2 regions of the Cryobacterium sp. AP27 genome follow, and region 1 is predicted to be linked to the other one. Evidence: predicted binding sites of a transcription regulator. Region 1 holds the regulator's gene; the other holds the start of a gene.
What was found. The regulator HrcA, encoded in region 1, represses chaperone genes, less so after heat shock. The targets are predictions, from matches to a motif close to TTNGCACTCGNNNNNNNCGAGTGCNAA.
Positions count from the first base shown of each region.

Region 1 (7,528 bases):
CCCTCACCGAGCGGCTGCGACGGGTCGCCGGCGCCCATCACGTGCGCGTGCACGTGGAAGACGGTCTGGCCGGCGGCGGCGCCGGTGTTGAATACGAGCCGGAACTCGCCGCGCGTGTGGTCGTCCGCGATGCCGGCAGCCACGTGCACGAGTTCGGCCAGGAGCGCCGGGTCCCCCGCCGCGAGCTCGACGACGTTGCGGTACCGCGTCGCCTTCGTGGTGATGACGATGTGCACGGGGGCCTGCGGGGCGATGTCCTCGAAGGCAATGATGCGGTCGGTCTCCGCCACGATGGTCGCCGGGATTTCGCGGGCGATGATGCGGCTGAAAATGGACGGTTCTGCGCCGGGAGAAGACATGTCTCTATCTTAAGCGCGACTACCAGCGGCCGAGGGTCGCATTCAGGATTGCGAGAGCGGCGGGACCGGCCGTTGACGTGCGCAGCACCGTGTCGCCGAGGCGCACCGGGGTGGCGCCGGCCTGTTCGAGCAGGCTCAGCTCCCCCGGTGAGATTCCGCCTTCCGGTCCGACGACGAGCACGATGTCGCGGTCATCGTTCGGCGCGGCCACGGCCGTCAGCCGCACCGAGGCGGTGGGTTCCAGCAGCAGCATTCGCGTCGTCGTGGCAAGAACCGCGAGCTGCCTGGTGCCGGCCAGCGCGCCGATCGTGGGCAGCCAGGGCCGAATCGACTGCTTGGTGGCCTCGCGCACAATGCTCGACCACCGTTCCTCACCCTTCGCAATTTTCGGCCCCTCCCAGCGGGAGATGGAGCGCGCCGCGGCCCAGGGGATGACACCGTCGATCCCGAGCTCAGTCGCGGCCTGCACAGCCATTTCGTCGCGGTCACCTTTTGCGAGGGCCTGAACGAGACGGATGCGCGGCGTGGGAGCCGCCGTCTCCGTCGCCGAGTCGACGAGCAGGGTGAACTCCGCCGGGCCCGCCGTGACGACGGTGCCCGACAACACGAGTCCCGCACCGTTGCCGATCAGCAACCGTTCGCCCGCGCGAATGCGGCTGACCGTCACGGCGTGCCGGGCCTCCGAACCCGTCACGCTCACGACGGAACCGCTCGCGGAGTCCTCCGCCCGCAGCTCGGGCGCCAGGTAGAAATTGGCCACGGTCGTTGTCCGCTAACTGAGGAAGCGGTCGCGCAGCCTGGCGAACAGACCCTGCTGGTAGTGGCTGAGCGCGGGCGCGGGCGCGGAGTGCCGCGCAGCGAACTGCTCGATGAGGTCACGCTCCTTGTGGTCGAGCTTCATGGGCGTGATGACCTGGATGCCGATCTTCAGGTCTCCGCGGCCATTGCCGCGCAGCTTCGTGATGCCACGGTCCTTGATCGTGAGAATCTCAGAACTCTGCACACCGGCGCGTAGTTCCACTTCGATGTCGCCGTCGAGCGCCTTGAGCTTGACCGTGGTCCCGAGAATCGCGGACGTCATCGGAACTTCCAGGGCGCACATGAGGTCATCGCCGTCTCTGCTGAAGACGTCGTGGTGACGCACCTTCATCTCGAGGTAGAGGTCGCCGTTCGGGCCGCCGGCCGAGCCGACCTCGCCGCTTCCGGGCATCTGCAGTCGCAGGCCGGTGTCCACGCCCGCGGGAACGTCCACGGGCACGGTGCGGCGGGCGCGAACGCGTCCCTGGCCGGAGCAGGTGGTGCACGGCGTCGCGATGATGGTGCCGAAGCCGCGGCAGGAACCACACGGGCTGCTCGTCATGACGTTGCCCAGCAGGGAGCGCACGGCGCGCTGGATGCTGCCGCTGCCGTGGCAGATGTCGCAGGTGACGGGTGCGGTTCCGGGCTGGCAGCACGATCCCTTGCAGGTGCCGCAGAGCACAGCCGTATCGACCTCGAGGTCGCGGTGTGTTCCGAAGATGACCTCGGCAAGGTCCAGTTCCACGCGAATGAGCGCGTCCTGGCCGCGTTCCCGCCGGGAGCGCGGACCGCGCGTTGATCCGCCGCCACCACCGAAGAACGTCTCGAAAATGTCGCCGAAGTTGCCGAAGTTTTGGCCGTCGAATCCGCCGCCGTTCTGCCCGCCCTGATCGTATTTCTGCCGCTGCGCGGAATCGCTCAGCACGTCGTAGGCGTGAGTGACGCTTTTGAATGTTTCGGACGCTTCTGCGCCGGGGTTGACGTCCGGGTGCAGCTGGCGGGCCAGGCGTCGATACGCCTTCTTTATTTCGTCGGTGGTTGCGTCGCGGCTCACGCCGAGAACTTCATAGTGGTCAGCCAAAGGTGGCTCTCCTCGTTGCTCTGTTGTTACGGAAGTAGGTGATTGTCGGTGCTGTCTGGGTCAGGTGCGCTATGGATCAGCTCTCGCCCAGGAGGGTGGAAAGGTAGCGTGCGACGGCGCGGACGGCCGCCATGTTGTTGGAGTAATCCATGCGGGTGGGGCCGAGTACGCCAAGGCGGGCCAGGTTGCCGTTTGAGCTGTATCCGCTCGTCAAAACCGAGGTTTCGGCCAGTTCAAACGGCGCGTTCTCGCGGCCGATGCTGACCGAGACCCCGTGCTGGTCAGTGGCCATCTCGCCGAACAGGCGCAGGAGAACGACCTGCTCCTCGATCGCCTCGAGCACCGGGTAGATGCTGCCGGAAAAATCTTCTTCCGTTCGAACCAGATTGGCGGTTCCGGCCATCACCAGTTTGGTCTGGCCGTTGGCGCCGACCTGCTCCCGGAGCGTCGACGTGATCAGCTCGGTCACGGCATCGACGTCTCGGTTTCCCGGGGCAACAAGCAACGGCGCGCCCGTCAACGCCGCCGCAGCATCCGTCATGGTCAGTCCGACAATCGCGGCGGTGAGGTGCGAACGCACCTGAGCGAGCGTCGGCTCGTCGACGGGAAGCGGCAGGTCGATGACACGCTGCTCGACGGCGCCGGAATCCGTGATGAGCACGGAGAGCACCCGGGTCTGGGTGAGCGAGACAAGTTCAATGTGCCGCACCTTGGCGCGGGACAGCGACGGGTACTGCACCAGTGCGACCTGATGGGTGAGTTGAGAGAGTAGACGCACGCTGCGCACGAGAACCTCGTCGAGATCCGCCGACTGGCCGAGGAACGTCTCGATGGCCTGTCGTTGAGCCGGCGTTAGAGGCCGCAGGTCCGCGAGGTGATCGACGAAGACCCGGTAGCCCTTGTCGGTGGGGATTCTCCCCGACGACGTGTGCGGCGCTGCGATCAGGTCTTCCTCCTCGAGGAGGGCCATGTCATTGCGAATGGTCGCAGCCGAGACTCCGAAGGAGTGCCGGTCGACGATGGATTTGGACCCGACCGGTTCGCGAGATGCCACGTAATCCTGCACGATGACGCGTAAGACGTCGAGACCACGATCAGAAACCATCGTCACGCCTCCCTACCTGTCGTACGCACCACAACACTGGCACTCACATTGCCTGAGTGCCAATCATATCGCGCCAGGGACAATATCGCCCATTGCTCCCGCAGGGGGGTCGCAGTAACTTATGCATATACGCGGTCTCATACACATTCATTGTGAAAGGCATGATCATGAGCGATCCAAACGCGCAGGCTCCCCGCGACCCCGACCCCGGCCAGAACCAGCCACAGTCCTCGTACCCGTCCGCGGCCGCCGCGGCGCCGCTCACGGCGGCCGAAGATCAACAATGGGCCTCCCTGGCCCATCTGGGCGGGATCCTCTGGATTCTTCCCTCCCTCATCATTTGGCTCGTATTCAAGGACCGCGGTCGGCGCACCAACATCGAGGCCAAAGAGGCACTGAACTTTCAGATCACGGTCACCATCGCCTGGTTCGCGGTGTTCTTCATCGGAACGTTCCTTGCCCTGATCACGCTCGGGATCGGACTCCTGTTCAACTTCCTCGGTTTGGTCGTGTGGATCATGACCGTGGTGTTCTCGATCATGGGCTTCCTGGCGGTGAAAGACGGCGGCACGTACCGGTATCCGGTGTCCGTGCGCTTCATCAAGTAGCCCGGGTACGCTGGGAGGGCCGGTGGCAGAGCGCCAGAATGCCGGTCGTTGATACAGGAGACCGAATGTCTGATGCCACCCCGCCCAGCGATCCGTACCGCTCCTCGCCCGCCGCGCCGCTGAGCCCCGCAGACGAGAAACTCTGGGCCACGCTCATCCATGTGGCCGGCATCTTCTTTTCGTTTGTGCCGGCGCTGCTCGGCTACCTGCTGTTAAAGGAGCGCGGACCGTTCATCCGCGCGCACAGCGCGACGGCGTTGAATTTTCAGATCACCGCGGCCATCGGCTACGCCGTGTCGGCCGTACTCACCGCCATCTTCGTCGGCTACCTGCTCGGATTCGCCATTTGGGCGCTGGTCATCGTGTTCAGCATTCTGGCGGGCCTCGCCGCGAACCGCGGCGAGGGATACACATACCCGCTCTCGTTCAAGTTCGTCAGCTGACCCGCCGGGCGACCCTATGGGGTGATGCGTCGCACGACCGCATCCGCCAGAAGTCGCCCCTTCAGGGTCAACTCGATGGACCCGGTCAGGGCCGCTCTGGCATTGATGAGTTCGTCGGCGATCAAACCGGCGACCTCGTGCCGCCCGGCTTCGGCCAGCGATGCGATCGGGATCCCGGTGCGAATCCGGCTGAGCAGCAGCACCCGTTCGAGCTCCCGGGTCGGCTCATCGAGCGCTTCCCGTCCGACGGCCGGTGACACACCGGACAGCACCCGCTCGGCGTAGGCCGCCGGGTGCTTCACGTTCCACCAGCGCACCCCGCCCACGTGGCTGTGCGCTCCGGGACCAACGCCCCACCAATCGTGGCTGCGCCAGTACGAGAGGTTGTGCCGCGACTCGTGCGCCGCATCCGTTGCCCAGTTGCTCACCTCGTACCAGTGATATCCGGCCTCGGCCAGGAGCTCGTCGGCCAGCTCGTAGAATTCCGCCTGCTGGTCGTCGTTGATGGGTACGACGTCGCCCCGACGGATCTGCCGGGCCAGCTTGGTGCCCTCCTCGACGATGAGCGAGTACGCACTCAGGTGATCCGGCGCCTGGCCGATGGCCTGTTCCAGACTTGCGCGCCAGTTCGCGATCGTCTCCCCCGGGGTGCCGTAGATGAGATCGAGGCTCACGTCCAGCCCCGCCTGGCGCGCCCAGCGCACGACGAGGGGAACCCGGTCCGGGTCGTGGGTGCGTTCCAGAGTGGCCAGAACGCTCGGAACGGCCGACTGCATGCCGAAGGACACCCGGGTGAAACCGGCGTCGGCCAGCGATTGCAGGTACGCGGCGTCGACGGAGTCGGGGTTGGCCTCGGTCGTGACCTCGGCCCCCGGCTCGATCCCCCACTGGGTGCGCACGGCCTGGAGCATCTTCACCAGGTCGGTCACCGGAAGCAGCGTCGGTGTTCCGCCGCCGAAGAACACGGTGGACACGTGCCGTTGCGGAAGGCCCGATTCGGTCAGAATGCGACCGGCGGCCTCGACCTCGAGCACGGCCTGGCTCGCGTAGTCGCTCTGCTTGACGCCGCGGAGTTCGGTCGCCGTGTATGTGTTGAAGTCGCAGTAACCGCACCGCACGCGGCAGAACGGTACGTGCAGGTAGACGCCGAAGTCGCGTTCCGACGCGCCGACGGATGCCGACGCCGGAATCAGGCCATCGGCCGGGGCCGGGTCGCCGAGGGGAAGTGCACCAGCCACGGACCTACAGCGCCCCAACCGGGTGAAGCGCCTTCAGGTACCGACGGGTGAAGCGTTCCTGCTGAATGCGCAGAAGCGGGGACGCGAGACGGTAGTACCAGGTGCTCGGGCGGGAGAACGCGCGCAGCGTGAACCAGACGGAGTCGTCGTCCCGCTTCTCAACGATGAACGACTCCTCACCGCTTTCGGGATGCCCCTTCATGGTGCCGTACGCGAAGCCGACACGAGTCTTCTCGGCGATGACGTACACGACGCGCACCGGTGCCTTGACCCGCATCGGGCCGACGTGGATCTCCAGTTGCGCGGTCATCCCGTTCATGATGTACGGCGTACCGTCTTCAGCGAAGGTGGCCTCCCCGTCCGGCGCCTGGCGGGCGGGAATCGGCGTGCCGTCCGGCTCGAACTCCACCGGCGTGTACTGCACCCCGGTGCCGTTTTCCAGGTCGGTGACGCTCATCCCACTGCCCCGTTGCACACCCCAGGTCATGAGCAGCTTCGACGCGACGTCGAAACGCTCGTCGCCGCTGCCGAGACGTACGCTGCGTTCCAGCGGCCGGTGGCCCTTCGGCGGGTACTGCATCAGGTCGGGGGCAAGCGTGCCGCCGATGGCCCCATAGGTCACGGCAGCATCAGTGAACGTGGATCGACGCATCCGGCTACTTCTTTTCTTTCTTGGGGGGCTCGTCGCCGGACAGCGCCGCGATGAAGGCTTCCTGCGGAACCTCAACGCGACCGACCATCTTCATGCGCTTCTTGCCCTCTTTCTGCTTCTCGAGCAGTTTACGTTTACGGGAGATGTCACCGCCGTAGCACTTGGCGAGCACGTCCTTGCGGATGGCGCTGATCGATTCACGGGCGATGATTCGGGCGCCGATCGCGGCCTGGATCGGCACATCGAACTGCTGGCGCGGGATGAGCTTGCGCAGCCGGCCGGTCATCAGCACCCCGTACTCGTACGCCTTGTCGCGGTGCACGATGGCGCTGAACGCATCGACCTGCTCGCCCTGCAGCAGAATGTCGACCTTGACCAGGTCGGCTTCCTGCGAACCGGTGGGCTCGTAGTCCAGCGAGCCGTAGCCGGCGGTGCGGCTCTTCAGGTTGTCGAAGAAGTCGAAGACAATCTCGCCGAGGGGCATCGTGTAGCGGATCTCGACCCGGTCTTCGCCGAGGTAATCCATTCCGAGCAGGGTGCCGCGGCGGCTCTGGCAGAGTTCCATGATCACACCGACATAGTCCTTCGGCGCGAGAACGGCCGCCTTCACGATGGGTTCCATCACCGACGCGATCTTGCCGTTGGGGAACTCGCTCGGGTTGGTGACCGTGACGGTCTTCTTGTCGTCGGTGGTGACCTCGTACGGCACGCTCGGCGCGGTCGTGATCAGGTCGATGCCGAATTCTCGGTCGATGCGCTCCGTGATGATCTCGAGGTGCAGCAGGCCGAGAAAGCCGCAGCGAAAGCCGAAGCCGAGGGCGACGGATGTCTCGGGTTCGTAGCCGAGGGAGGCATCCGACAGTTTGAGCTTGTCGAGCGCCTCGCGCAGCGCCGGGTAGTCGCTGCCGTCGATCGGGTACAGCCCGGAGAACACCATGGGCTGAGGTTCCGTGTAGCCGGGGAGCGCCTCCGTGGCCGGCCGCAGCGCGGTCGTGACCGTGTCGCCGACCTTGGACTGGCGCACGTCTTTCACACCGGTGATCAGGTAGCCGACCTCGCCGACACCAAGGCCCTTCTTGCTGACCGTCGGCTCCGGGGAGATCACGCCGATCTCGAGGATCTCGTGCGTGGCCCGCGTGGACATCATCTGGATCTTCTCGCGCGGGCCGAGATTGCCGTCGATCATGCGCACGTAGGTGACAACGCCGCGGTAGCTGTCGTAGACCGAGTCGAAAATCATCGCG
Region 1 is NZ_CM155285.1:1,646,029-1,653,556, forward strand. It holds gene AC1MB9_RS07830 (HIT domain-containing protein) at 1-359, opposite strand, end outside; gene AC1MB9_RS07835 (16S rRNA (uracil(1498)-N(3))-methyltransferase) at 379-1,119, opposite strand; gene dnaJ (molecular chaperone DnaJ) at 1,132-2,238, opposite strand; gene hrcA (heat-inducible transcriptional repressor HrcA) at 2,315-3,343, opposite strand; gene AC1MB9_RS07850 (DUF4870 domain-containing protein) at 3,511-3,951, shown strand; gene AC1MB9_RS07855 (DUF4870 domain-containing protein) at 4,017-4,394, shown strand; gene hemW (radical SAM family heme chaperone HemW) at 4,409-5,632, opposite strand; gene AC1MB9_RS07865 (DUF1990 family protein) at 5,637-6,284, opposite strand; gene lepA (translation elongation factor 4) at 6,289-7,528, opposite strand, start outside.

Region 2 (7,528 bases), 1.3 Mb from region 1:
CAGGGAGGCGTGATCGGCCGCTCGCGCGGCCGCGGCGACGAACGGCAGCAGCTCGGCGTGGCTCGGCGCAATCGCGGTCACCTGTGAGTGAGAGCGACGGTTTTGCACGGCCTCAAGCACGGGGCGACGCGTGCCGTCGACGATCAACGGCGTGGGGTCGGCGATGGGCAATGCTATTCGGCGGGCTTGAAGTTGAGCGAGACGGAGTTCATGCAATAGCGGTCACCGGTGGGGGTACCGAATCCGTCATCGAAGACGTGTCCGAGGTGGGAACCGCATGCTGCGCAGCGAACTTCGGTGCGCACGGTGCCGAGCGACCGGTCTTCGATGAGCTCAACAGCTTCCGGGCGCACGGACTCGTAGAAACTGGGCCAGCCGCATCCGGAATCGAATTTGGTGCCGCTCTTGAACAGTTCGGCGTTGCAGGCGCCGCACGTGTAAATACCGGAGCGGGCTTCATCGAGCAATTCACCGGTCCACGGGCGCTCCGTGCCGGCTTCGCGAAGAACCGCGTACTTCTCAGGAGTGAGCTCTTCGCGCCACTGCGCGTCTGACTTCGTGACCTCGTGGTCCATGATGAATCCCTTCGTTGCCTCAGGCGCCTGCCGGCGGCCTCTACTCCCAGACTAAACTCGCCGACCGGTGGTGGAATTCCGTATTCCGTCAGGTCGAGGCGAATTTTCAGCCGAAATGCGGCAGGCCGAGGGAACTCGGACAACGGCCAGCGGCGGTGAATAGGATTGGCGGTGTTGCACGCTTTCCGTGCCACAGAGGCAGGTCCGTGTCGGAGGTAGCAGGTGGATGGTGCACGTGAAGCCGCTTCCACCCAGGCGGAACTGACCGAGAGAGATCTGGCCATTCTTGCGTTCGAGAAGAAATGGTGGCGAAGTGCCGGGGCCAAGGAAGAAGCCATCCGCGCTGAATTCGCCCTGTCAGCGGCCCGTTACTATCAACTCCTGGCTGTCTTGATCGATTCGCCCCGAGCCATTGCCCACGACCCGATGCTCATCAAACGGCTGCAGCGGATGCGTGAGGCTCGCGCGTCCGCACGAGCCGGGCGGTCCCTCAGCACATACGATCAGTAGTCAGTACCCCCAATCCGAGGACCGAGTCAGACCCACGATGCCTACTCATGACGCAAAAGACCGCTTCGACCACGTTCCGCATGACCTTCACCGGGTGGGCGCGCACCGAGCCCCCGGCCGCAAGGGGCGCGGGTGGGTGGCGTTCTGGTGGGCGCTGGCCGCGACGCTCGTGCTCATCGGCGCCGGCGTCGTCGGCATCCTTTCGCTGAACGACCGCCTCGACATCACCATCCCCGGCACCACCCCGTCGTCGACCTCCGCCGAAACACCGCCGACGTCCGAAACGCCGTCGGAGTCAGCGACTCCGACTCCGACTCCGACGCCGACACCGGTCGCGACGGTCGCTCCTGAGCTGTCTGTGGCTGTGCTGAACGGCTCCTCGTCCAACGGCGTGGCGGGATCCGCGACTCAGGTGCTGACGGAGGCCGGCTGGACCGTGGGGACCACGGGCAATGCCGACTCCCAGGATCAGCCGACCACCATCGTCTACTACGCCGACGCGTCGCTCGAGGGAGCCGCGCTCGGAATCGTGCAGTCGATTCCCGGGTCCGAAGCGCTCCTCGCCAACGATTTCGCCGACTCCGGCGCCGACCTGACCGTTGTCGTCGGAAACGACTACGTCATCCCATAGGGCGCAGAAACAGGCGTTCTACGTACCGGCCGCCGAACCCCGCGTCAACCCCCTTTTCTTCTGGCGTGCCTTCGCTACGCTCTGGGTGGTCAAACGTTTTGTCCGTGTACCACGCCCGTCGAGTGAGGGGTCGGCGCGCAGGCGAAGCGATCGCAGATTCTGCGGCAGGCCCGGTACGGCCAATGGGCAGTCGCCGACGCAATTACAGCACCAAGGAGCAACACATGGCGAACGGAACCGTAAAGTGGTTTAACGCTGAAAAGGGTTTCGGCTTCATCACCGTCGATGGGGGAGGGCAAGACGTTTTCGTTCACTACTCTGCCATCGACATGAGCGGATACAAGGTACTCGAAGAGGGCCAGCAGGTCAGCTTCGAGGTCGGCGCCGGGGCCAAGGGGCCCCAGGCCGAATCGGTTCGTCCGGCCTAAGCGTTTTATTCCAGGGCACACCCCGTACTAACGCCGCCCGCAGCGTCGGGCGGCGTTAGTGTGTCGAGGTGAAGGCAAAAAACATTCCGGCCGCCGGTCCCCGCTCAGTCGGACGCATCGTCGCGGTCATCATTCCGGCGCTGCTCCTCAGCGCGTGCTCCAGTGCAGCCACGGTCGCACCCACTCCGAGCGCGTCCGGGTGGGAATCAACCTATGTCGAGCCGGCGCCGATTGAGCTCGCCCCATTGCGTGGAACCGAGGTGGCCGCCGCGACGGCCGCGCATCCATCCATCTCGGCCAAGATCGACAACCACGACGCCGCACGGCCTCAAATCGGCCTGGAGCGCACGGATATCGTCTTTGAAGAACTCGTCGAGGGTGGAATTACCCGCTACGTGGCCGTGTGGCACTCCGACGTCCCCGACGTGATCGGCCCGGTGCGGTCAATCCGTCCGATGGACCCCGACATCATGTCTCCCTTCGGCGGGATCGCCGCGTATTCCGGCGGAGCCCAGGCTTTCCTGGGCATGATCCGCAGCGCGCCCGTGTTCAACGCCAGCTTCGACGAGGACACCACGGGACTGTTCTCGCGAATCAGCAGCAAATCTGCACCGCACAACGTGGTGCTTGAGGCCAGTGAGATGGTGAGCCGCCACAACGACCTTCCGGCACCCCCGCAACAGTTCGGCTACGCGCCGTCCGTTGCGGACTCCTCGGCAATGGTGGACGGCACCCCCATCTCGGCCATCAACATGCGATTCTCCACCGTGCGCTCGCCCAGTTGGAGCTGGGATGCCGCGGGAGCGTCCTACCTGCGCTCTCAGGAGGGTGCACCCGACCTGGACGGAAACGGCGCGCAGCTCACGTCGACGAACGTCCTCACCCTGCGCGTGGCGATCGACCACCGGTACGGGTCCATTCCCAAGACGATGATGATCGGCTCGGGGGAGGCATCCGTTTCGACCGGGGGACAGACCATCAGCGCCACCTGGGTGAAGGACTCGCGCGACGATCCCATTCGCTTCGTGGATGCCAACGGGGTCACCATTCGCCTCGCCCCGGGAAATACCTGGATCGAGCTCGTCCCCATCGATCAGGGATCCCTCGAGCTGTTGCCGTGAGCTGAGCCCTCGCCACACCCGGTTCGCTTGCACTCTCGACCCCAGAGTGCCAGAATCTAGTTAGCACTCTCACGTTTGAGTGCTAACCCATCATCGTTTTTGGAACGTCCGGGAGGGACGAGTTACACATATGGCAAAAATCATTGCATTCAATGAAGAGGCCCGTCGTGGGCTTGAGCGCGGCCTGAACATTCTCGCCGACACCGTCAAGGTCACCCTCGGCCCGCGCGGCCGTAACGTCGTTCTGGAGAAGAAGTGGGGCGCCCCCACGATCACCAACGACGGCGTCTCCATCGCCAAGGAGATCGAGCTCGACGACCCGTACGAGAAGATCGGCGCGGAGCTCGTCAAGGAGGTCGCCAAGAAGACTGACGACGTAGCCGGCGACGGAACCACCACCGCCACCGTGCTCGCCCAGGCTCTCGTCCGCGAAGGCCTGCGCAACGTCGCAGCCGGCGCTGACCCGATCAGCCTCAAGCGCGGCATCGAGAAGGCAACTGCTGCCGTCATCACCGAGCTCATCGCGAACGCGAAAGAGGTCGAGACCAAGGAAGAGATCGCGGCAACCGCATCCATCTCTGCCGGCGACCCCGAGATCGGCGCGATCATCGCCGAGGCCATCGACAAGGTCGGCAAGGAGGGTGTTGTCACCGTCGAGGAGTCGAACACCTTCGGCACCGAGCTTGAGCTCACCGAGGGCATGCGCTTCGACAAGGGCTACCTCTCCGCATACTTCGTGACCGACGCCGACCGTCAGGAAGCCGTCTTCGAAGACGCGTACATCCTGATCGTCAACTCCAAGGTCTCGAACATCAAGGACCTGCTCCCCATCGTGGACAAGGTCATCCAGACCGGCAAGCAGCTCCTCATCATTGCCGAGGACGTCGACGGCGAGGCTCTGGCCACGCTCGTCGTGAACAAGATCCGTGGCATCTTCAAGTCGGTCGCCGTCAAGGCTCCCGGCTTCGGAGACCGTCGCAAGGCCCAGCTTCAGGACATCGCCATCCTCACCGGTGGACAGGTCATCTCTGAAGAGGTCGGCCTCAAGCTCGAGAACGTCACGCTCGACCTGCTTGGTAACGCCCGCAAGGTCGTCATCACCAAGGACGAGACGACCATCGTTGAGGGTGCCGGAGACGTCGAGGCAATTGCCGGACGCGTTCAGCAGATCCGCAACGAGATCGAGAACACCGACAGCGACTACGACCGTGAGAAGCTCCAGGAGCGTCTCGCCAAGCTTGCCGGCGGCGTTGCCGTCATCAAGGCCGGCGCCGCGACGGAGGTTGAGCTCAAGGAGCGCAAGCACCGTATCGAGGACGCCGTTCGTAACGCGAAGGCAGCCGTCGAAGAGGGCATCGTCGCCGGTGGTGGCGTTGCGCTCATCCAGGCCGGCAAGACCGCCTTCGAGAAGCTTCAGCTGACCGGCGACGAGGCAACGGGCGCGAACATCGTGCGCGTCGCCATCGACGCCCCGCTCAAGCAGATCGCCCTCAACGCCGGCCTCGAGCCTGGCGTTGTCGCGGATAAGGTACGCAACCTGCCCGTCGGATTCGGCCTCAACGCCGCGACCGGCGAGTACGTTGACATGCTCGCTGCCGGCATCAATGACCCGGTGAAGGTCACCCGCTCCGCGCTGCTCAACGCAGCGTCGATCGCGGGTCTGTTCCTCACCACCGAGGCCGTTGTCGCCGACAAGCCCGAGAAGAACCCGGCTCCGGCCGGCGACCCCTCCGGTGGCATGGACTTCTAAGTCCGCCGCGGCACCACGCAGCACCGCACGATAAGAATGGGCGTCTCCCTCGGGAGGCGCCCATTTTTTGTGTCGGCGCTCGAGCCCGAGGGGTCGCTACTTCAGGAGATCCGGCGCCGCGCATCCGCCCGGCCGCGGATCGGCGCGGGCGTGGGGCGCCCCCGGGAGCGGATCTCCTGAAGTAGCGACCGACACCGGGGTGCGGCACGCAGGATGGGGCTGGGGCTGGGCCCGAACCTCGGGTGTGGGCGCGGGGGCCGGGTGTGGGCGCAGGCCGGCAGGGTGGGCGCGGGTCAGTCGGCGATCACCCAGGCGGTGGTGTTCTCGGGAAGCAGGCCCGCCTGCAGGGGAGCGCTCGTGAGCACCACCTCGCCCGCGGGCAGCGCGACGGGCGCTCCGGCGAAGTTGGTGATCGCGTGCCATCCCCCCGGACGCCCGAAGTGCAACACGTCCGGGTTAGCCGTCGGGAGCCACACGAGGTCTTCTTCATCCTGCAGCTCGCGGCGGAGGGCGAGAGCTCGGCGGTAGAAGAACAGCGTCGAATCCGGGTTCTGCTCCTGCACCTCCACGCTGAAATCGGCGAACCACGCCGGCTGCGGTAGGTGCGCTCCTGCGGTGCCGAAGCCGAAGGATGCGCCGGTGGCGGTCCAGGGGAGCGGCACACGGCATCCGTCGCGGCCCTTCTCAACGCCCTTGTTGCGGAAGAATGCGGGGTCCTGACGGTCAGCGTCCGGGATCTCGACGACTTCGTGCAGGCCGAGCTCTTCGCCCTGGTAGAGATAGGCGGATCCGGGAAGGGCGAGCATGAGCTGCGTGGCCGCACGGGCGCGGCGAGCTCCGAGATCCCGGTCCAGCGCCGGCGCCGCGCCGCCGGAGAGCACCCAGACCTTGCCGTCCTGACGGCTATCGCCGATGGGGAGACCGTAGCGGGTGGCATGGCGGACGACATCGTGGTTGGAGAAGACCCACGTGGACGAGGCGCCGGACGCCGCGGCCTCCGCGAGATTGAGCGTAATGATGTCCCGGAATTGTGCAGCGTCGAAGTCGGCCAGCAGCAGGTCGAAGTTGAATGCCTGTCCGAGGCCGCCGGTGCTCGCGTAACGCGCACGGCGAGTGGGGTGCACCCATGCCTCGGCAACAGCGGTGCGCGGGGGCGTGTACTCGTTGAACACGGCGCGCCACTCGGTGTAAATGTCGTGCACCTCATCGCGGTCCCAGAACGGATGCGAGCCGTCGACCTGCTCGCCTTCCAGGGTGAGGTCGCTGGTTGAGGGCAACGGCTCGGTGAGGTTCTTCGCGAGGGCATGCGCCACGTCGACGCGGAACCCGTCGACGCCGCGGTCAGACCAGAAACGCAGGGTCTTCAGAAAGTCGTCGCGCACCTCGCGGTTGTCCCAGTTCCAGTCGGGCTGTTCGGGGGCGAAGAGGTGCAGGTACCACTGGCCGGGCGTGCCGTCGGGCTCCTCGATCCGGTCCCACGCGCTTCCGCCGAACATCCCGGTCCAGTCGGAGGGGGGCAGATCGCCGCCGGGGCCGCGGCCCTCACGGAAAATGTACCGGGCGCGTGCCGCCGAACCGCGGGGGGAGGCGAGCGCTTCCTGGAACCACTCGTGCAGATTCGAGGAGTGGTTGGGAACGATGTCCGCGATGAGTTTGATTCCGTTCGCGTGCAGGGCCGCCGTCATCTCGTCGAAATCGGCAAGAGTGCCCAGTTTCGGATCCACGTCGCGATAGTCATCCACGTCGTAGCCGCCGTCGGCGAGTGCCGAGGGGTAGAAGGGGCTGAGCCAGACCGCGTCAATGCCGAGGCTCGCGAGATACGGAACCTTGGCGGTGATGCCCTTCATGTCGCCGATGCCGTCACCGTTCGAATCGGAGAAGCTGCGCGGATAGATCTGGTAGACCGCCGCCTGTCGCCACCAATTCGGGTCGGCCATGCGGTCGGCGTCTTGTGGACGGGAAAGGTGCGCGCGCTCGGTGGGGGTCATGACGAAGTCCTCTGCGTGATGCGTCGTGCTCGGCTTTGAGATAGAGTCTAAATCTATATGGCCCTCTCATTATGCGGAGCACGGGCTTCGCCCGTCAAGAAGGACTCCATGGAACTGACGGCCACCGGTCCCCAACTGCTGCGGCGCACGAACATGACGGTCATCCTCCGCCACATGCGCGCCGCGGGAGTGGTGACCGGCTCGGATCTGATGGCACACACCGGGCTGACCCGCGCAACCGTGATCGCCGCCTGCGACGACCTGATTCGCCTGGGGTGGGTGCTGGAAGTCGGCAGTGGTCGCTCGACGTCGGACAGTGTCAAGGGGCGCCCGGCCCGACACTTCCGGTTCAACCACGGCGCCGGGGCCGTCGTGGGGATTGATGTGGGCGCGGCGAAGACCACTGTTCTTGTGGCCGACCTCACGGGATGTCGGCTCGGCAAGGCGGTGGAGACCTTCAGCGCCTTCGAGGCGCCCGCTGCCGAACGCGTGGCCACGATTGACCGGGCAGTGTCGGAGGCCCTC
Region 2 is NZ_CM155285.1:379,045-386,572, forward strand. It holds gene AC1MB9_RS01800 (nitroreductase family protein) at 1-171, opposite strand, end outside; gene msrB (peptide-methionine (R)-S-oxide reductase MsrB) at 174-575, opposite strand; gene AC1MB9_RS01810 (DUF3263 domain-containing protein) at 798-1,085, shown strand; gene AC1MB9_RS01815 (LytR C-terminal domain-containing protein) at 1,123-1,716, shown strand; gene AC1MB9_RS01820 (cold-shock protein) at 1,941-2,144, shown strand; gene AC1MB9_RS01825 (DUF3048 domain-containing protein) at 2,213-3,265, shown strand; gene groL (chaperonin GroEL) at 3,396-5,015, shown strand; gene AC1MB9_RS01835 (glycoside hydrolase family 13 protein) at 5,309-7,003, opposite strand; gene AC1MB9_RS01840 (ROK family protein) at 7,112-7,528, shown strand, end outside.
Region 2: groL (chaperonin GroEL) is a predicted target of HrcA. The motif match lies at 3,292-3,318, and genes of this name have one in related genera.